3 regions of the Cellulosimicrobium sp. E-16 genome follow, and region 3 is predicted to be linked to each of the others. Evidence: riboswitches for the same ligand, from Rfam matches in the RefSeq annotation. Region 3 holds a riboswitch; each other region holds the start of a gene.
The links. A riboswitch is a leader RNA that binds a small molecule or an ion and turns the genes downstream of it on or off. The one in region 3 is predicted to bind thiamine pyrophosphate.
Positions count from the first base shown of each region.

Region 1: linked by a shared signal. The riboswitch ahead of ACN9MS_RS05960 (FAD-dependent oxidoreductase) and the one ahead of tenA (thiaminase II) in region 3 are both predicted to bind thiamine pyrophosphate.
Region 2: linked by a shared signal. The riboswitch ahead of ACN9MS_RS10070 (ECF transporter S component) and the one ahead of tenA (thiaminase II) in region 3 are both predicted to bind thiamine pyrophosphate.

Region 1 is NZ_CP183974.1:1,357,397-1,363,803, reverse strand. It holds gene ACN9MS_RS05980 (hypothetical protein) at 136-909, opposite strand; gene ACN9MS_RS05975 (glycosyltransferase family 4 protein) at 1,153-2,313, shown strand; gene guaA (glutamine-hydrolyzing GMP synthase) at 2,317-3,930, opposite strand; gene thiE (thiamine phosphate synthase) at 3,974-4,702, opposite strand; TPP riboswitch at 4,755-4,834, shown strand; gene ACN9MS_RS05960 (FAD-dependent oxidoreductase) at 4,839-6,224, shown strand; gene thiS (sulfur carrier protein ThiS) at 6,230-6,407, shown strand, end outside.
Region 2 is NZ_CP183974.1:2,264,846-2,271,252, forward strand. It holds gene ACN9MS_RS10045 (MBL fold metallo-hydrolase) at 1-32, shown strand, start outside; gene hisS (histidine--tRNA ligase) at 106-1,494, shown strand; gene ACN9MS_RS10055 (M23 family metallopeptidase) at 1,536-2,204, shown strand; gene ACN9MS_RS10060 (energy-coupling factor transporter transmembrane component T family protein) at 2,238-3,026, opposite strand; gene ACN9MS_RS10065 (ABC transporter ATP-binding protein) at 3,023-4,795, opposite strand; gene ACN9MS_RS10070 (ECF transporter S component) at 4,842-5,549, opposite strand; TPP riboswitch at 5,659-5,778, opposite strand; gene ACN9MS_RS10075 (hypothetical protein) at 5,867-6,307, shown strand.
Region 3 is NZ_CP183974.1:3,551,583-3,557,989, forward strand. It holds gene ACN9MS_RS15605 (ClpP family protease) at 1-373, shown strand, start outside; gene ACN9MS_RS15610 (DUF6882 domain-containing protein) at 393-1,283, opposite strand; gene ACN9MS_RS15615 (helix-turn-helix domain-containing protein) at 1,383-1,826, opposite strand; gene tenA (thiaminase II) at 1,992-2,744, opposite strand; TPP riboswitch at 2,735-2,859, opposite strand; gene ACN9MS_RS15625 (VOC family protein) at 2,949-3,875, shown strand; gene ACN9MS_RS15630 (alpha/beta hydrolase) at 3,872-4,516, shown strand; gene ACN9MS_RS15635 (VOC family protein) at 4,644-5,039, shown strand; tRNA gene ACN9MS_RS15640 (tRNA-Leu) at 5,046-5,119, opposite strand; gene ACN9MS_RS15645 (NAD(P)/FAD-dependent oxidoreductase) at 5,261-6,407, opposite strand, start outside.

The sequences.
Region 1 (6,407 bases), 2.2 Mb from region 3:
GCCGAGACACGGCGAGGGGCCGTGGCACGTGTGCCACGGCCCCTCGTCGTGTCCGAGCGACGCCGCCCCGCACGCTCTCCCCGGTGCGACCCGGCGGGAACGGGTCCTCGACGTCCGGACGGACGGCCGGGACGGTCAGGGGGTGGGCTCGTCACCCCGACGCTCGGGCGGGGTGCCCGTGGGGCCGGTCGTGGGCGTCGTGGTGTCGGGCGACGCGGCCGGCGACACGCCCGGTGCGGACGGGGTGCCCGTCCCCGGCGCGCCGGTCGGCTCGACCGGCGTCGCGGCCGCGCGGGCCTCGGCACCGGGCGTCGAGAGCGCGGACGTGCGGCCCGGCGCCTCGACCGGGCGTGCCGGCTCCGGACGGACGGGCGGAGCCGTCGGCGAGGGTTCCGCGTGCGCGGGCGCGACGTGGCGCCCGGCGTCCGACAGGTCGCCCGACGACGTGTACGCCCCCGGCGTCTCGACCGCGACGCTGGGGCCGCCCGCGAGCCGCCGGAGGGCGATCCCGACGAGGATGAACAGGACGCCGAGCCCCATGACGAGCAGGCACACCCCGAACGCGACGACGGACGTGAACAGCGACGCCCGCAGGAACGACGCCGTCATGACGGTCTGCCGGGTCGGGTCGTCCTGGTCGAGCTCGGCGTACGTCTGGCCGCCGCTCGCCTCGAGCGCGTGCTTGTTGATGACCTCGGCCTGCGCGTACGCGGTGAGCGGCCCGTTGACGTGGCGGCCCGCCAGGAACGACGCGTCGTCCGAGACGGTGATCTCCTCGGCGGACAGCTGGTTCGCCACGACGATCCAGGTGCCGATGCCCGCGAGGAGGAGGACGATGCCGGCGATGATCGACACGAGGCCAATGCCCCGCGCCCCCTTGGCCGGAGTGACGGTGACGGTGCTCGACATGGCGCGTTCTCCCCTTCGTCAGGACCCACCTGCTGCCGCTCCGCGGGCGGTGACCCGCGGGCGCGGGACCGCCGCAGGGCGGTCGAACCACCCATACGGGACCCACGGTAGCGACGACGACGACGGACCGCGCGGCGAACGCCCACCTCAGGGCGCCGCGCCGCGTCCCCGGTCCGGCCGCGGGACCGGTGCGCGATCGGACCGGCCGCTGCCCGCCCACGCCGGGATGGGAGGATGCCGTCCGTGCGCATCACCCACCTGACCGACTGCTACCTGCCCCTGCTCGGCGGGATCGAGACCCAGGTCGCGCGCCTCGCGCAGCAGCAGGCGGCTGCCGGGCACGACGTCGCGGTCGTCTGCACGACCCCCGCCCGCCCGGGCGCGCACGGCGTCAGCGCCGAGCGCGACGGGGACGTCACGGTCCACCGCCTCGCCGCGCGCGTCCCGGGCGGCTACCCCGTGCACCCGCGGGCGCCGCACCACGTGGCGCGGATCCTGCGCGCGGACCGCCCCGACGTCGTGCACCTCCACATGGGCGTCCTCACGCCCTCGACGCAGGCGTCCCTGCGCACCGTCGTGCGCGCGGGACTGCCCGCCGTGCTCACGGTGCACAGCGTCTGGGGCGGGGCGGAGAGGGCGTTCGCCGGGCTCGACCGCGTCGTGCGGTGGTCGCGCTGGCCCGTCCTGTGGTCGGCCGTGAGCGAGCTGACGGCGGCTCCGCTGCGCCGCATCGTCGGCGACCACGGCGAGGTCGTGGTGCTGCACAACGGCCTCGACCTCGACGCGTGGCGCGTGCCGCGCACCGAGCGCGCCGAGCGCATGGAGGGCGCCGCCGTCCACGTCGTGGCGGCGACGCGGTTCGCGCCGCGCAAGCGCGTGCTGCCGCTCCTCGAGGTCGTGCGCGACGCCGTCGCACGCCTCCCCGAGGGCGCGCTCCACGTGACGCTCGCGGGGGACGGCCCCGAGCTGGCCGACGCACGGCGCTTCGTCGCCGAGCACGGGCTGGGGTCGGTCGTGTCGCTCCCCGGCCGCCTCGACGCGACGGGGCTCAAGCGGCTCTACGCGCGCGCCGACGTGTTCGCCGCGCCCGCCGTCGAGGAGGCGTTCGGCATCGCGGCGCTCGAGGGCCAGGCGGCCGGGCTCGCCGTCCTCACCCGCTCGCAGTCGGGCGTCGCGGAACGCCTCACGGACGGCGTCGACGCGCTCGTCGCGGACGACGACGCCGGGCTCACCGACGCGCTCGTGCGGCTCGCGACCGAGGACGGCCTGCTCGACCGGATCGTCGCGCACAACCGCGACGTGCCGTCGTCGGCGGGCTGGCCGCGCGTGCTCGCCGACGTGGAGGCAGCATACGAACGGGCCGCGACGATCGCCGTGGATCGTCGGGCCCGTCCGTCCCGCTAGGGGTCACTCCCACTCGATGGTGCCCGGGGGCTTGCTCGTCACGTCGAGCACGACCCGGTTGACCTCTGCCACCTCGTTGGTGATGCGCGTCGAGATGACGGAGAGCACGTCGTAGGGCAGGCGCGTCCAGTCGGCCGTCATCGCGTCCTCGGACGAGACGGGGCGCAGCACGATCGGGTGACCGTAGGTGCGGCCGTCGCCCTGGACGCCGACCGAGCGCACGTCGGCGAGCAGCACGACGGGGCACTGCCAGATCTCGTTGTCCAGCCCCGCCTTGGTCAGCTCCTCGCGCGCGATCGCGTCCGCGGCGCGCAGCGTCTCCAGGCGGTCCGCCGTGACCTCGCCGACGATGCGGATGCCGAGGCCCGGGCCGGGGAACGGCTGGCGGGCGACGATCTCCTCGGGCACCCCGAGCTCGCGGCCGACGGCCCGGACCTCGTCCTTGAACAGCGTCCGCAGCGGCTCGACGAGCGAGAACTGCAGGTCGTCGGGCAGCCCGCCGACGTTGTGGTGGCTCTTGATGTTCGCCGCGCCCTCGCCGCCGCCGGACTCGACGACGTCCGGGTACAGCGTGCCCTGGACGAGGAACTTCACCTCGGCCCCGTGCTCGCCCGCGTCCTCGACGATCTGGCGCGCGGAGTCCTCGAACACGCGGATGAACTCGCGGCCGATGATCTTGCGCTTGGTCTCGGGGTCGCTGTGCCCCGCGAGCGCGGTGAGGAACCGCTCCTTCTCGTCGCGGATCACGAGGTTCACACCGGTCGCCGCGACGAAGTCGCGCTCGATCTGCTCGACCTCGCCCGCGCGCATGAGCCCGTGGTCGACGTGCACGCACGTGAGCTGGTCGCCCACCGCGCGCTGGACGAGGGCCGCCGCGACCGCGGAGTCGACGCCACCGGAGAGCGCGCAGATGACGCGCGCGTCGCCGACCTGGGCGCGGATCGCCGCGACCTGGTCCGTGATGACGTTGCCGGGCGTCCAGTCCGGGGCGAGCCCCGCGCCCTCGTAGAGGAAGTGCTCCAGCACGGTCTGGCCGTGCGCGGAGTGCTTGACCTCGGGGTGCCACTGCACGCCATAGAGGCGGCGCGACGTGTCCTCGAACGCCGCGACGGGCGAGCCCGCCGACGTCGCGAGGACCTCGAAGCCCTCGGGCGCACGGTGGACCGCGTCGCCGTGGCTCATCCACGTGGTCTGGTTCTCCGGCGTGCCGTCGAGCAGCACGCCCGCGGCGCACACCTCGACCTCGGTGCCGCCGTACTCGCGCAGGCCCGTCTGGGCGACCTCGCCGCCGAGCGCCTTGGCCATGGCCTGGAAGCCGTAGCAGATGCCCATGACGGGCACGCCGGCCGCGAACAGGGCCGGGTCCACGAACGGGGCGCCGGTCGCGTACACCGACGACGGCCCGCCGGAGAGGATGATCGCGACCGGGTCCTTCGCGAGCATCTGCTCGACCGTGAAGGTGTGCGGCACGATCTCGGAGTAGACCTTGGCCTCGCGCACGCGGCGCGCGATGAGCTGCGCGTACTGGGCGCCGAAGTCGACGACGAGCACGGGCCGCGGGGTCGCGGCGACCTCGGCGGTGGTGGGGGTGTCGGGAGCGGTGGCGGGTGACGTCACCGGTCCAGGATAGTCGCCGCCCGGCGCGGTCCCGTCCCGCGTCTCAGGCGCCGGTGCGCTCCGTGGCTCGCTCGGTGACGCGCTCGACGATCCGGTCGCGCAGCGCCCGCGCCGCGGCCTCGGGGTCGCTCGCCTGCGTGATCGCCCGCACGACCACGACGCGCGTCGCCCCGGCGTCGAGCACCGCGTCGAGCCGGTCCGCGTCGATCCCGCCGATGGCGAACCACGGGGTGCGCGGCCGCGTCGCGGCGACCGCGCGCAGCAGGTCGAGCCCGACGGCGGCGCGCCCCGGCTTCGTCGGCGTCGCCCACAGGGGGCCGACGCAGAAGTAGTCGACGTCCGGGTCGGCCTCGGCGGCGGCCGCCTGGTCGGCCGAGTGCGTGGACCGGCCGAGCACCGGCGCGGCGCCGAGCAGGGAGCGCACCGCGGGGACGGGAAGGTCCCCCTGGCCCATGTGCACCACGGGCGCGGCGGCCAGCCGTGCGACGTCGGCCCGGTCGTTGACGGCCCACAGCGCGCCGTGCTCCGTCGCGACCCGTGCGACGAGCTCCTGGAGCTCGAGCTCGCGCGCGACGTCGAGCGTCTTGTCGCGGAGCTGGACCGCGTCGACCCCGCCCGCGAGCGCCGCCCGCAGGAAGTCCTCGAGGTCGCCGCGCTCCTCGCGCGCGTCGGTGCACAGGTAGAGGCGCGCGTCGGCGAGGCGGGCGCGTGCGGCGTCCGGAGCCGGCGGGGCGGGGGTGGCGGGAGGAGTGGCGAAGGTCTCGGTGCTCACCCGCCGGAGCCTAGCGGCGGCGCGTCCCGGGCAGGCGGTACTGTGGCCGACAGCACGGGAGCCCCGCACGGGGCTGAGAGGGCGTCGGAGCCGACCGTCGAACCTGATCTGGGTCATGCCAGCGAAGGGAGCGCGCATGCACACCCCTGTCCGTCCTGGGGCCCGCCCGCCGGGACCCGGTCCTGCCGTGCCCGACGGCGCGCGCGACCTCGTCGTCGTGGGCGGCGGGATCGTGGGGCTCGCCGTCGCGTGGCGCGCCGCGCGCGCAGGGCTGAGCGTCACGGTGCTGGACCCGTCGCCGGGCGACGGCGCGACGCACGCCGCCGCCGGGATGCTCGCCCCGGTCACGGAGGCCGACTTCGGCGAGGACGACGCACTCCGCCTGCACCTCGCGGCCGCCGCGGCGTGGCCCGGCTTCGCGGGGGACCTGCGCGCCGCGACCGGCGCCGACGTCGGGCTGCGCACCGCGGGCACCCTCACCCTCGCGTACGACGCCGACGACCTCGCGCTGCTCCGGCGCGTCCTCGCCCTCCACGCGGCGCACGGCCTCGCGTCGCGCGAGCTCACCGTGGCCGACGCCCGCAGGCGCGAGCCCTATCTCGGCCCGCGGGTCGCGGGCGCGGCCTGGGCCCCGGCCGACCACGCGGTCGACCCGCGCGCGACGCACGCCGCGCTGCTGAGAGCGCTGCTCGGCGCGCCCGGTGGCGTCCCCGGCGCGGGCTCCCGACCGGGGACGCTCACGGGGACCACCGGTTCCGGGGTACGTGCCGTCGTCGTGCGGGCATCGGCGACGCGGCTCGCGCTCGACCCGGCCGGGCGGGTCGTGGGCGTGCACGACGACGCGGGCCGGCTCCACGCGGCGGGTGCGGTCGTCGTCGCGGCGGGCTGGAGGTCCGGCGCGCTGCTCGCGGACGTTCCGGGCGTCGTCGTGCCGACGCGGCCGGTCAAGGGGCAGACCCTGCGCCTCGACGCCGGGCCTGACCTCGCGCTCGAGCACGTGGTGCGCGGGGTCGTGCAGGGGCGGCCGGTGTACGTCGTGCCGCGCGACCCGGTCCCGGACGGACCGCGCGCCGGGCACCGGGAGGTCGTCGTCGGCGCGACCACCGAGGAGAACCCCGACGACCGCCGCGCGACCGCGGGCGGCGTCTTTGCCCTGCTGCGCGACGCACGCGCCCTCCTGCCCGGGATCGACGAGGCCGAGCTCGTCGACGTCACGCCCCGGGCACGCCCCGCGACCCCGGACAACCTGCCGCTCGTCGGGGCGACCGTGGTGCCCGGCCTGCACGTCGCGGCGGGTCACGGACGCAACGGCATCCTGCTGGCGCCGCTCACCGCCGACGCGGTCGTCGCCGGCCTCACCGGTGCCGCGCTCCCGGCCGACGCCGCCACCGCCCTCTCCCCGACCCGCACCGACCGCTTCGCCGAACCCGGGGTTGTCCCCCGGTTCGCGTCGGATCCGGGGAACAACCCCGGGTTCGACGTCGGCCGGTCGGCCGCCTTCTCCACGACGACACCGAGGTGATCCCCGTGACCGCACCTGCTCCGACCGCGCTCGTCAACGGCGAGCCGTACCCGCTCGCCGCCCCCGTGCACCTCGAGCAGCTCGTCGCGGCGCTCGTGCCCGCGTACGTCGCCGACGGGACGCCGCAAGGCGTCGCCGTCGCCGTGGACGACGCCGTCGTGCCGCGCGGCTCGTGGGCGACGA
Region 2 (6,407 bases), 1.3 Mb from region 3:
AGCTCGCGACCAACCCGTTCCTCGCGGGCTGACACGCCCCCCGCGTTGCGTCCGTCGGGCGGGACGATGCGGACCTCCGTGCCGGCGTCTGGGAAGATCTGACCCATGGCCAGGCCCACACCCCTCTCCGGTTTCCCCGAATGGCTCCCCGACGGACGGATCGTCGAGCAGCACGTCCTCGACACCCTGCGCCGGGCGTTCGAGCTGCACGGGTTCGGCGGGATCGAGACGCGCGCGGTCGAGCCGCTCGACCAGCTCCTGCGCAAGGGCGAGACGTCCAAGGAGGTGTACGTCCTGCGCCGGCTCCAGGAGGAGGCCGGCGAGGCGGAGGCCGCGAGCAGGGGTGACAAGCAGCTCGGCCTGCACTTCGACCTCACCGTCCCCTTCGCGCGCTACGTGCTCGAGAACGCCGGTCACCTCGCCTTCCCCTTCAAGCGCTACCAGATCCAGAAGGTCTGGCGTGGTGAGCGCCCCCAGGACGGACGGTTCCGCGAGTTCATCCAGGCGGACATCGACGTCGTCGGCGCGGGCGAGCTGCCCTACCACTACGAGGTCGAGCTGCCGCTCGTCATGGCGGAGGCGCTCGGCGCGCTGCGCGACATCGGCGTCCCCGAGGTGCGCGTCCTGGTGAACAACCGCCGCGTCGCCGAGGGCTTCTACCGCGGCCTGGGGATCGACGCCGTGGACGAGGTGCTGCGCCAGATCGACAAGCTCGACAAGATCGGCCCCGAGAAGGTGTCGGGGCTCCTCGTCTCGGAGGCGGGCACCACGACCGAGCAGGCCGAGGCCTGCCTCGCCCTCGCCGCGATCAGCGGGAGCGACACGGGCGTCGTCGACCGCGTGCGAGCGCTCGCGGCCGAGCACGGCGTCGAGCACGAGCTCCTCGAGACCGGGCTCGGCGAGCTCGGCGCCCTGATCGAGGCGGCGAGCGTGCGTGCCCCGGGCGTCGTCGTCGCCGACCTCAAGATCGCGCGCGGCCTCGACTACTACACGGGCTCCGTCTACGAGACCGTGCTCGTGGGCCACGAGCAGCTCGGGTCGATCTGCTCGGGCGGCCGCTACGACACGCTCGCGTCCGACGGCGCGAACACGTACCCCGGCGTCGGCCTGTCGATCGGCGTGTCCCGCCTGGTCTCGCGCCTGCTGTCCGCGGGCCTGGTCCGGGCGACGCGCTCCGTGCCGAGCGCCGTCGTCGTCGCGGTGACGAGCGAGGAGACGCGCGGCGCGTCCGACGCGGTCGCCACCGCCCTGCGGTCACGGGGCGTCCCGGTCGAGGTCGCGCCCGCCGCGGCGAAGTTCGGCAAGCAGATCCGCTACGCCGACCGTCGCGGGATCCCGTTCGTCTGGTTCCCGGGGCGTGTCGAGGAGGACGGGACGCGGTCGCCGGACCAGGTCAAGGACATCCGCTCGGGCGAGCAGGTGGACGCCGACCCCGCGACGTGGGAGCCGCCGGCCGAGGACCGCTTCCCGCGCGTCGTGCCGGCGGCCGGCTGACCGACCGGCGACCGCGCCCGCCGGACGCGAGGGAGGCGAACGTGACCGGACCGGTCGAGCTCGCGCTTCCCTTCGCGGGCACGTGGCTCGTGCAGAACAGCCCCGCACGTCGCGTCCCGAGCCACGGGACGCACCTGTTCGCGACGACGTACGCGATCGACTTCGTCGCGGTCCGCGGCCGCCGCACCGCGGACGTGCGCGACTGGCGCACCGCTCTCGGCACCGAGCCGCCGGAGCGGTTCCTCGCGTTCGACCTGCCCGTCCTCGCCCCCGCCCCGGGCACCGTCGTCGCGGTGCACGACGGCGAGCCCGACCACGAGGCCCGGCGCTCGCCGTCCGCGCTGCTCGGGTACGCGCTGACGCAGGCGTCCCGGGCGCGCGCGGGCGGCGCGGCGCTCGCGGGCAACCACGTGGTGCTCGCGCTCGACGCGCCGGACGCCTTCGTGGTCCTCGCCCACCTGCGCCGGGGGTCGGTCGCGGTGCGCCCCGGCCGACGGGTGACGACCGGGGACCTCGTGGGCCGGTGCGGTAACTCGGGGAACTCGACGCAGCCGCACATGCACGTGCAGGCCATGGACGGCCCCGACGCGCACGTCGCGCGCGGCGTGCCGCTCGCGTTCCGCGCCTTCCGGGAGCGCGGCCGCGACGGCCGGACCGGCGCGGTCGCGCTCGGCGTCCCGGCCGAGGGAGCGGTGGTCGAGCCCGCCTGAGGACGCGCTGTCCGGGGCCGCCCGCCGCGGGCCTCAGGCCGTGAGCGCGCCGATCCCCGTGACCCACCCCGCCAGCACCCCGATCGCGACGAGCGCCCCGGCGAGGGCGAGCACCGCGCCCGCCGCGACGACGTCGGGCACGCCCAGGGGCACGGGGCGCGACGTCGTCCGGGGACCGGAGCCCAGGCCGCGCGACTCGAGCGCGACCGTCAGCCGCTCGGACCGGCGCACCGCCCCGACGAGGAGGGCGAAGGCCGCCGCGCCCAGCGACCGCGGGGAGCGGGGGAGCCGGCCGGGACGTCGTCGCGGGTCGCGCACCGCCTGGGCGCAGCGGATCGTGTGCCAGGCGTCGGGAAGCTCGACGAGGAGCCGGTGCGCGGCGAGCACCGCGAACGTCCAGGTCGCCGGGAGGCGGGCGTGCTGGTGCAGGCTCGTCATGAGACGCACGGGGTCGGTCGCGAGGACGAGCACGAGCGACAGCGCCCCGACGAACAGCGTGCGCAGCGCGAGCGCGGTACCGATCGTGAGGCCGTCCGCGCCGACGGTGAGCGGCCCGAGCTCGACGGTGTCGCCGCCCGGCCGGGTGACGACGTTGACGACGAGGAGGCTCGTCGCGAAGACCACGAACGGGACGTGGGTCAGCGCGAGCGTGCGCACCGGCACACGGCCGAGCGCGAGCAGGGCCGCGACCGTCAGCAGCCAGGCCGTCGCGGGGGTGACCGGGTCGGTGACCAGCAGCGCGCCGGTGGACAGGAGGAGCACGGTGGCGAGCTTCACCGTCGGGTTCCAGCGTTCGAGGACGGACGGAGAGCGTGCGGTCACGGGGCCACCTCCGCAGGGAGGAGAGTCCCGGGCTCCGGGACGCCCGCCACACCGGCTGTCGGGACGGCGCCGCGCGCTGCGTCGCAACGGGCGTCGAGGGCGCGCACGAGCGTGCCCGGGTCGACGCCGCGCGCACGACCGGTCCGTGCCCACCAGTCGAGCAGCGGGGGGCGGCGCAGGCCCGCGAGCGCGCACAGCGCGTCGTCGGCCAGGACCGCGGACGGCTCCGCGACCGTGGCGAGCGCGCCGTCCGCGACCACGGCGACCCGGTCCGCGATCGCCGCGACGAGCGAGAGGTCGTGCGAGACGAGGACCACCGCGCCGCCCGCGTCCGCCCGTTCGCGGAGCACGCGGGCGGCCGCGGCGGCCTGGGCCCGGTCCAGGCCGAACGTCGGCTCGTCCGCGAGGAGGACCGGCGGGTCGAGCACGGTCGCCGTCGCGAGGGACAGACGCCGCTGCTCGCCGCCCGAGAGCCGGTACGGGTTCGCGTCGGCGAGGTGTGCGAGCCCGAACGCGTCGAGCGTCCGCTCGACGCGAGCCTCCAGGTCGGCGAGGCGGGCCAGTCGTGCCGACCACGCGACCTCCTCGCGCACGGTGCGGGCGACGAGCTGGTGCTCGGGGTCCTGGAACACCATCGCGACGGGCTCGTCCGTCGCGGTCACGACGTCGCCCGTGGTGCGCTCGAGCCCGGCCAGGCCGCGCAGGAGCGTCGACTTGCCGCCCCCGTTGGGCCCGACGACCGCGAGCACCTCGCCCACGTGGACGTCGAGGTCGACGTCGCGCACGACGGGGTGCCCGCCCCGGCGGGCGCGCCCGGCGGTGAGGCCGCCCCGGTGGACGGCGAGCCCGCGCGCCCGGAGCGCGACCGGACGCTCCGAGCCCGTCGGGGGTGGGGACGACGCCCGCGCGAGACCGACCAGCCACTCGTCGGTCGCCGGGGAGCCGAGCGGACCTGGGGCGCCCGCCTGCTCCAGGCGGACAGCGAGCGGCAGCCAGCACCCCAGGTCGGCGAGGTCGCGCGCGTGCTCGCGCAGGACGCGGTGCGTGGGGCCGTGCGCGACGACGCGGCCCTCGCGGCCCAGCACCAGGGTGGCGCCGGGCAGCACCCCCAGGTCGTCCAGGCGGTGCTCGACGAGCACGACGGAGCGATGAGGAAGCCTGGCCGGCGACGTCTCGCCGTCGGGCCCGGGTGTCCGGGCGAGGCCGGCGACGAGCGCCCCGACCTCGTGGGCGGCAGCGGGGTCCAGGAGCGCGGTGGGCTCGTCGAGGACGACGAGCTCCGGATCGGCGACGAGCGCGGCGGCGACCGCGACGCGCTGCGCCTCACCGCCCGACAGGGCGTGGGTCGGGCGGTCGCGCAGGTGCGCGGCGCCGACGGCGGCGAGCGCGGCGGTCGCACGGTCGTCCATGGTGCGGGGGTCGGCGCCGCGGTTCTCGAGCGCGAACCGCAGCTCCTCGTCCACGGGCGCCAGGCAGAGCTGGTCGCCGGGCCGCTGCTGGACCAGGCCCACGCGGGCGGCGAGCACGGGCGGCGGCACCTCGCGCGGGTCGAGCCCGGCGACGCGCAGCCCGCCCGCGACGGTGCCCGGGAGCGTGTGCGGGACGACGCCGACGAGCGCACGCAGGAGGGTCGACTTCCCGCAGCCGGACGGGCCGAGGACGAGGAGGCTCGTCCCGGCCGGGACCGTGACGTCGACGGCGTCGAGCACCCGGGCGCCGTGGTGCCCGAGGTGCACGGTCACGGCGTCGGCTGTGACGGCGTCGGCCATGGCGGGGTCCCGAGGGGCGGCCTCGGGTGTGTCGGGGGCGGCGCGCTCAGCCACGGCGGGCCGCGCCGATCGCGAAGGCGTCGAGGGCGCCGGTGCGCGCGAGCGCGTCGCCCAGGAGGCGGGCTGCGAGGCCGCACAGGACGACGCACGACACGACCTGGACGCCCAGCCGGAGCATCGCGTAGTCCTGCCCGAGCCAGCCGAAGCGCACGGCGTTGAACGCGAACGTGACGAGCGCGGCGCTCACGCCGGACGCGACGAACACCCACCAGCCGAACCGGCGGTAGCGCGTGAGCGCGAACGGCAGCTCGGCGCCGAGGCCCTGGACGAGGCCCACGACGAGCAGGAGCGGCCCGGCGGGGGAGGCGAGGAAGACGACCTCGACGAGCGCGGCGAGGGTCTCGGCCAGGATGCCGACCCCCGGCTTGCGCACGACGTACGTGGCCAGCGGGCCGACGACGATCCACGCGCCCGCGAGGACGTTCGCGGCGAGGTCCGCGAGCGGGCCCATCGCGAGCTGCAAGGGGGCCCAGAGCTGCACGAACGCCCAGTACACGAACCCGAAGACGACGCCGAGCACGGCGATCAGCACCGTCTCGTGCAGGGTCAGGCCCCGCCGACGCGCGGCACGCGGGGGCGTCGTCGGGAGCGCGTGGCCTGCGGTCCCGGTGGTCGGGTCGTCGGTCGTCCCGACGACAGCGCCAGGGGCGGCGCCCGGGGTCGTCTGCTGCGGGGTGGTGCGGGGCTCGGCCATGCGGTTCCCTCCGTCGGGCCCCCGGGGCGAGGGGTGCACGACGGCGCGTCACCGCCTCGGCCCGCGCGCACGGCCGGGCGCGGGGCGCGCGGGCACGAGCGCGCAGGGGACGGTGACGTCGGCCCTGCTCCCTTCGCTGGTACGAACCAGATCAGGTTCCACGGGTCTGCAGGGGGGACGGGTGTCCGGCCTGCACTCTCAGCGCTCGTGCGCTCCCCGGGGGCGTTCGGGCCCGACCCTAGGGCCTCCGTGCGCTCTCGACAATCCCGGCGTCTCAGCCCGCGGGACGGCGTGGCGGGGCGTGAGAGCGTGGCGGCATGACGAGGGACAACGACCCCGCCGCGGTCGCGGAGCTGGACCGTCTCGACGAGGCGGTCCGGGCCGCGCCCGCCGGAGACACGACGGCGCAGATCGCGCTGTGGCGGCAGGCGACGCGGCTCGAGACCTGGTTCTTCATCGCGCGGGGACCCGAGGACCGGCCCCGCCCCTACGCCGTGGGCGCGGCACAGGGCCCGATGGTCTGCCTCTACAGCAGCGCCGACCGGGCGCGGGAGGCCGCGGTCGCGCTGGGCGTCGTCGGCGAGGGCGCAGGGGTACCGCTGCTCGGGGTGCCGGTGCCGGACGCGATCGACTACGTCGCGTCGTTCGGCGCGGCCGGCGTCGTGGGCGTGACGCTCGACCACCCGCGGATCGGCCACCACGTCCCGCTCGCGAACCTGGGCCTGCTCATGGCGTGGGCTGCGGAGGACGCGCCGTGACGGCGCCGTGACAGCACGGAGCGGGTAGCGGACAGGCCGGTGCGGCCCCGTGTGAGGCGGTGGACCTCGCGGGGAGCGCGCCACGTCCGAGCGACCTTGA
Region 3 (6,407 bases):
GATCTACGACACGATGCAGTTCGTCCGCTGCGACGTGTCGACCATCTGCATGGGCCAGGCAGCGTCGGCCGCGGCGGTGCTGCTCGCGGCGGGGACGCCGGGCAAGCGGTTCGTGCTCGAGCACTCGCGCGTGCTGCTGCACCAGCCCTCGGGCGGGGGTGAGGGCACCATCTCCGACCTGTCGATCCAGGCCGAGGAGATCCTGCGGATCCGGTCCGAGACGGAGGAGGTGCTGTCCCGCCACACGGGACAGACCGTCGAGCGCCTGCGCGCGGACACCGACCGCGACCTCGTGCTCACGGCGCGCCAGGCCGTCGAGTACGGCGTCGCGGACGCCGTCGTCACCTCGCGCAAGCTCGCCGCGGCCGCCTGACCCGGGGCGCGCGCTGGCCCTACCCGCGTCGTCGGAACCACGACCGACGACGCGGCTCCGGCGCGGGCTCCGCCGGGCCCGGCTCCGTCGCAGACGTAGCCTCCGCCGGTCCCGGCACGTCGAGGGCCACCGGGTCGACGGCGGTGTCCGCGTCGGGCGCGCCGGCGTCTGTCGGGCTCGACGCGGGATCGTCGACCGGCTCGCTCGCGCGGCGCGCGGTCGCCTCGATGCCGCCGATCCGCCCGTGCTCGTCGAACCGGACGATCACGCTCCCGTCGGGCAGGGTGAGCGCCAGCGCGCCGTCGTCGTCCGTCGTCTCGAGGCCACGTGCGGCCGCGTAGGACGCGACCGCGCGGCGGTGGTCGACGACCGTGACGGACAGCAGACCCTCGCTCAGCACCCGCACGACGCGCAGCACGCTCGGCGCGGGCAGCGTGAGGCCGTCGCCGTCGAGGAGGAACCACGCGCGCGTCCCGCCGCCGACGGGCGCGCTGTAGTGGGTCCAGGAGCCGGTGACGGCCTTGGCCGCGAGCGCGAGGCGGTACGGGAGGTCGTCGGTGAGCGGCAGCTCCGCCTCGGTCGCCTCGCGCAGGCCGGTCTCGCGGGTCTTCTCGGCGGCGCGCAGCACGTCGTCGGGGAAGCCGTTGACGTTGTTCCACGCCCACATCCAGCTCCCGGGGCCGGGCGCGGCCGTGCCGAGGAACTGGAGCCGGCACGTCGTCGTCTCACCGCCCGCCGCGGTGAAGGTGAACGTGCCCTCCGCCATCTCGGCGCCCCACGCGTCGTCACCGTGGTGGTCGGCGAGGTGGAGCTGGTGCTCGTGCGAGAGGAACGCGGCGTCGTCGACGAGCTCCTGGAGGGCCGGGGCGGTATGCTCTGCCGTGCCGTGCGCGGTCTGCGGCTCCGTCATCCCTCGACGGTAGCCGCGCGCCTCCCGCCGCACCGGGGCACGACACGCGGTGCTGACCACGTACCCGTCGGGTGCGTCTCGACCCCGGGGTCACGCGGCTCAGGCCGCGAGGAGCAGGACGTCGGCGGCGCGCGCCGTCGGGTGCGCCGCGAGCGTCGTGGTCGCGATCGTGGTCCGCGCGACCGGGAGGTCGCGTACGGGCTCCCCGGCGGGGGCGGGGTGGCGCGGCGCGGAGAGCGCGCCGCGCTCCCGCACGGACGAGAGCACGCGCACCGGGGCGACGGGGCGCAGCTCCTCCCCCGTGCGGGCCACGAGGTCCACGAGGCGCAGGCCGAGGGCGCCGCAGACGGCGGCCAGCACCTCGGACGACGCCTCCTTGCGGCCGCGCTCCACCTCGGACAGGTAGGCGGTGGAGACGCGCGCGGAGGCCGCGACGTCGACGAGGGTGCGACCCTGCGCGAGCCGCGCCCGCCGGAGGATCCCGCCGATGACGTGGCGCAGGAGCGGCTCCGGCCGGCCGCCCTCCCGGGAACGGGGGCTCACCGTCGGTCTGCTCGGCACTGCGATCGGCGCCGGGCCCGGCGCCGCGCTCGTCGCGTCCATGCGGTCACGCTACCCGCGCTCCCGCCCGGGTGCCGAGGCACCCGGGCGGGGATCTGCTGCTGGCGTAAGGCCCGACGTCGGGCGCTCACCGGTCCGGGAGGGGCGTCACCACCGCTCGAGCGACCACGCCATCTGCCAGAACCGGATCTCGTGCCGGCAGCTCAGCTCGAACGCACGCTCCATGCGCGCGCGCTCCGCCTCGCCCGCGTCGGCGGCGAGCGCGTCGAGGCGTGCCCGGAGGTCGTCCAGGACGCCCTCGGTGCGCTCGGCGGCGTAGAACTCCCACCAGCCCGCGAGCGGGTGGTCGCCCCCGATCGCGCCGGGCGCCGTCGCCCGCTCGGCGAGCCAGAACCGCCGCGCCGACCAGATGTAGGTCCACGGGCACGGCAGGAGCGCGGCGAGCAGCACGCCGAGCGAGTCGCGGCCCGCGGCGAGCATGTGGTCGACGTAGGCCTGCGCGCTCGGGGCGAGGCGGCGCGTCTGCGCCTCCTCGTACGTCACGCCGAGGAAGTCGCACATCGCGTGGTGGGCGTGCGCCTCGTCGTCGATCAGGAACCCGGCCTTCTCGTGGAAGTAGGCGGCCCACGACCGGTCGGGCGCGAGCGCCATGCCGAGCCCGTAGCAGCGCAGGTAGGCCGTGAGGTACTGGTGGTCCTGGCCGACGTAGTGCCGCACCGCGGCCGGCTCGACCGACCCGTCGCGCAGCCCGGCGAGGAACGGGTGGTCGTAGAACTCGTCGAAGAGGTGCGCGTACCGGCGGGCGAGGTCGACCGTGAAGCCGGTCTCCCCCCTCCGGACGAGCGCGGTCGGGTCGTCCGTGCGGACGGGGTTCACAGTGATGGCAGCAGGCGTCGTCATGCCCACGTTCCTCCGCTCGTGCTAGCGAGATCAGGTTCGACGGGTCCGGGCGGCCGTACCGCTCGTCTCAGTCCCTCGGCCCGGCTGCCCGGGCGGGACGCCCCGCGTGGTTCGTCGCGACCCTAGCAAGGAAGGACCCACCGCGTCGGGAGCATCCGTCGCGGTGTGGGAATATAGTTGTAGCGACAACAAGTTGGAGCAGACATGACCACGAGCACCCCGGGCGCGCCGACCGACCGCCTCCTGTCCCCGTCCACGAGCATGGACGCCGTCACGCTGCGCGTCGGCGACCTCGAGCAGATGACGTCCTACTACACGGGCGCGTTCGCGCTCGCGCCCCTCGAGGAGCGCTCGCGCGGCACCGAGGTGCACCGCGTGCTCGGCCGCGGCACGACGCCCATGCTGCGCCTCGTGCACACGCCCGGGCTGCCCGCCGTCGACCGGCGCCAGGCCGGCCTGTTCCACACCGCGTTCCTGTTCGACGACGCCGCGAGCCTCGCCGCGACCGTCTACCGCGCCGCGCAGGACCGCCGGGGGTCGTTCGTCGGGTCGAGCGACCACCTCGTCAGCGAGGCGTTCTACTTCACCGACCCCGAGGGCAACGGCGTCGAGCTGTACACGGACCGCCCGCGCGAGACGTGGGTGCGCGAGCGCGGGCAGATCGTCATGGCGACCGAGTTCCTGGACCCGAACGCCTACCTGCGCGCGAACCTCTCCCAGGACGCCGTCGACGCGGGGCCCTCGCTCGCCGGGCGCGTCGGGCACGTCCACCTCCAGGTCGGCGACATCGCGACCGCGCGCGACTTCTACGTCGACGCCGTCGGGTTCGAGGCCACCGTCACCGAGTACAGCGGCGCCCTGTTCGCGTCCGCGGGCGGGTACCACCACCACGTCGCGATGAACGTCTGGAACAGCGCGGGCGCCGGCCCGCGCGCCGCGAGCCTCGGGCTCGGCGACGTCGCGATCACCGTGCCCGGCCGCGAGGACCTCGACGCGCTCGTCGCCCGCCTGCGCGCCCGCGGGCTGCAGCACGCCGACGACGGTCGCTCCGTCGTCGTGCACGACCCGTGGGGCACGCGCGTGACGCTGGCCGTCCCCGGCACGACGACCGACGAGCTGCTCGCGCGATGAGCGCACCGGCCACCCTCGTCGCGGTCCGGTCCGACACGGAGCCGACGAGCCCGCACGCGGGGGGCGCCGTCGTCGTCCTGCTGCACGGGTTCGGCTCGCACGAGCACGACCTCGCCGGCCTCGGCCCGCACCTCGGTGCGCCCTGGGTCTCGCTGCGCGCCCCGCTCGCCCTCCCCCACGGCGGGTTCGCCTGGTTCCCGATCGCCACGCCCGGCGACCCCGACCCGGAGCCCGTGGCGCGCGCCACCGAGGCGGTCTGGGACTGGGTCGACGCCGAGCTGGGCCCCGAGCGGCAGGTCGTCCCCGTCGGGTTCTCCCAGGGCGGGCTCATGGCCACGCAGCTCCTGCGGACCCGCCCCGAGCGTGTCGCGGCGACCGTGCTCCTCGGCGGGTTCGTCCAGGCCGCGGAGCAGCCCGCCGACGCCGCGCTCGCCGCCTCCCGACCGCCCGTCTTCTGGGGCCGCGGCGCCGACGACCGCGTCATCGCGCCGCACGCGATCGACCGCACGGCCGCGTGGCTGCCGGGCCGCTCGACGCTCGTCGAGCGCGTGTATCCGGGCCTCGCGCACGGCGTCGACGCGCGCGAGCTCGCCGACGTCCGGGCCTTCCTCGACGACTCCGTGGGCCACGCACCGGACTGAGACCGGTCCGCGCGGCCCGGACGGCGGCGCTGAGGCGGCGCTGAGCGCGCGCGCCCCGGGGCGCGCGCTCGGCGTCGGGCGCGCACGATGGGAGCACCCCTGCCCAGCGCACCGAGGAGCCAGGCCGATGTTTCGCAGCCTCTTCCCGATCCTCACCGTCGCCGACCTCGACCGGTCGCTCGGCTTCTACCGCGACCTGCTGCGCGGGACGGTCGAGTACGCGTTCCCCGCGGACGGCCCGCCGGTGTACGTCAGCGTGCGCGTGGGCGGGTCGCCGCTCGGCCTGGGCCAGGGCGACCCACCCCCCGCGGACACCCGGGTCGTCCTGTGGGTGTACGTCGACGACTGCGACCGGGCTGTCGAGCACCTCGCGGCGGCGGGCGTCCCGGTGCTCGAGCCGCCGACGGACCAGCCGTGGGGCGAGCGCGTCGCGCGCGTGCAGGACCCGGACGGCACGGTCGTGATCCTGGGCCAGGAGGCCGCGCCACCGCCCGAGCCCGAGGGCCCGACCGGGCTCTCGTGACCTGGGTGCCCCCACCGGGACTCGAACCCGGAACACGCCGGGTTTAAGCCGGCTGCCTCTGCCAGTTGGGCCATGGGGGCGCGGCCCGAATCTACCGCGCCCCGAGCGCCGATCCGGCCGGGACCCGGCCGCGGAGTCGCGGGACGCGACGAGGGGCGAGCCGCGCGCGGCTCGCCCCTCGTCGTCGGGCCCGGTCTGGGGTCGCCGACCCCGGACGCCGGTCAGGAGGCCTTGGCCGGAACCTTCTCGTCGGCGTCGGCAGAGACGCCCGCCTCGGCCGCGGCGGCGGAGCCCTGCGCGGTCTGCTTGACCGGCTCGCCGTCCTTCTTGGGCGGCACCGACGCGGCGCGGAACTCCGCGCGCGGGTCGTGCAGGGAGCCGAGCGACACGAGCTCGCGGCCCAGGAGGAACTGCCCGATCCAGCCGATGAAGATGCGGATCTTGCGGTTGCCCGTAGGCATCGCCATGACGTGGTAGCTGCGGTGCATGAGCCACGCGAGCACGCCGCGCAGCTTGAACACGCCGAACAGCTCCGCGACGCCCTTGTACAGACCGAGGGACGCGACCGTACCGACGCTCTTGTGGCGGTACTCGACCGGCTTCTCGCTGTGCAGCTCGAGCGCGAGGTTGTCCGCGAGGCGCGTGGCCTCGCGGATCGCGTGCTGCGCGTTCGGCGGGCAGAACTTGCCTGGGTTGAGCACGTCCGGGACGGCGGCGCAGTCGCCCGCGGCCCACGCGTTCGGGACGACGTTGCCGTCGGCGTCCGCGACCTGGAGCGTCGGGAGCACCGTGACGCGGCCCATCTTGTCCACGGGGAGGTCCGAGGCCTCCTTGATGACCGGGTTCGCCTTGACGCCCGCGGTCCACACGATCGTGTCGGAGTCGAACTCCACGCCCGTCGACGTGACGACGTGCCCGTCGACGCACGACGACAGGAACGTGTTGAGGTGGAACTCGATCCCGCGCTTCTTCAGCTCCTCGAGCGCGTAGCCCGCCATGGGCTCGCTGAGCTCCGGCAGGATGCGCCCAGCGCCCTCGATCATGACGAAGCGGAGGTCCTTCTCCTCGATCGTCGCGTAGTTGCGGGTCGCGTAGCGCGCCATGTCCTCGATCTCGGCGATCGCCTCGACGCCCGCGAACCCGCCGCCCACGAACGTGAACGTGAGCATGCGGCGGCGCAGGGCCTCGTCCCACGTGGACGACGCGACGTCCATGCGGTTGAGCACGTGGTTGCGGACCGCGATGGCCTCCTCCACGTTCTTGAAGCCGATCGCGTTCTCCGCGAGCCCCGGGATGGGCAGCGTGCGCGACACCGAGCCGAGGCCGACGATCAGGTGGTCGTACGTGACCGAGTAGTCGTCGCCCTCC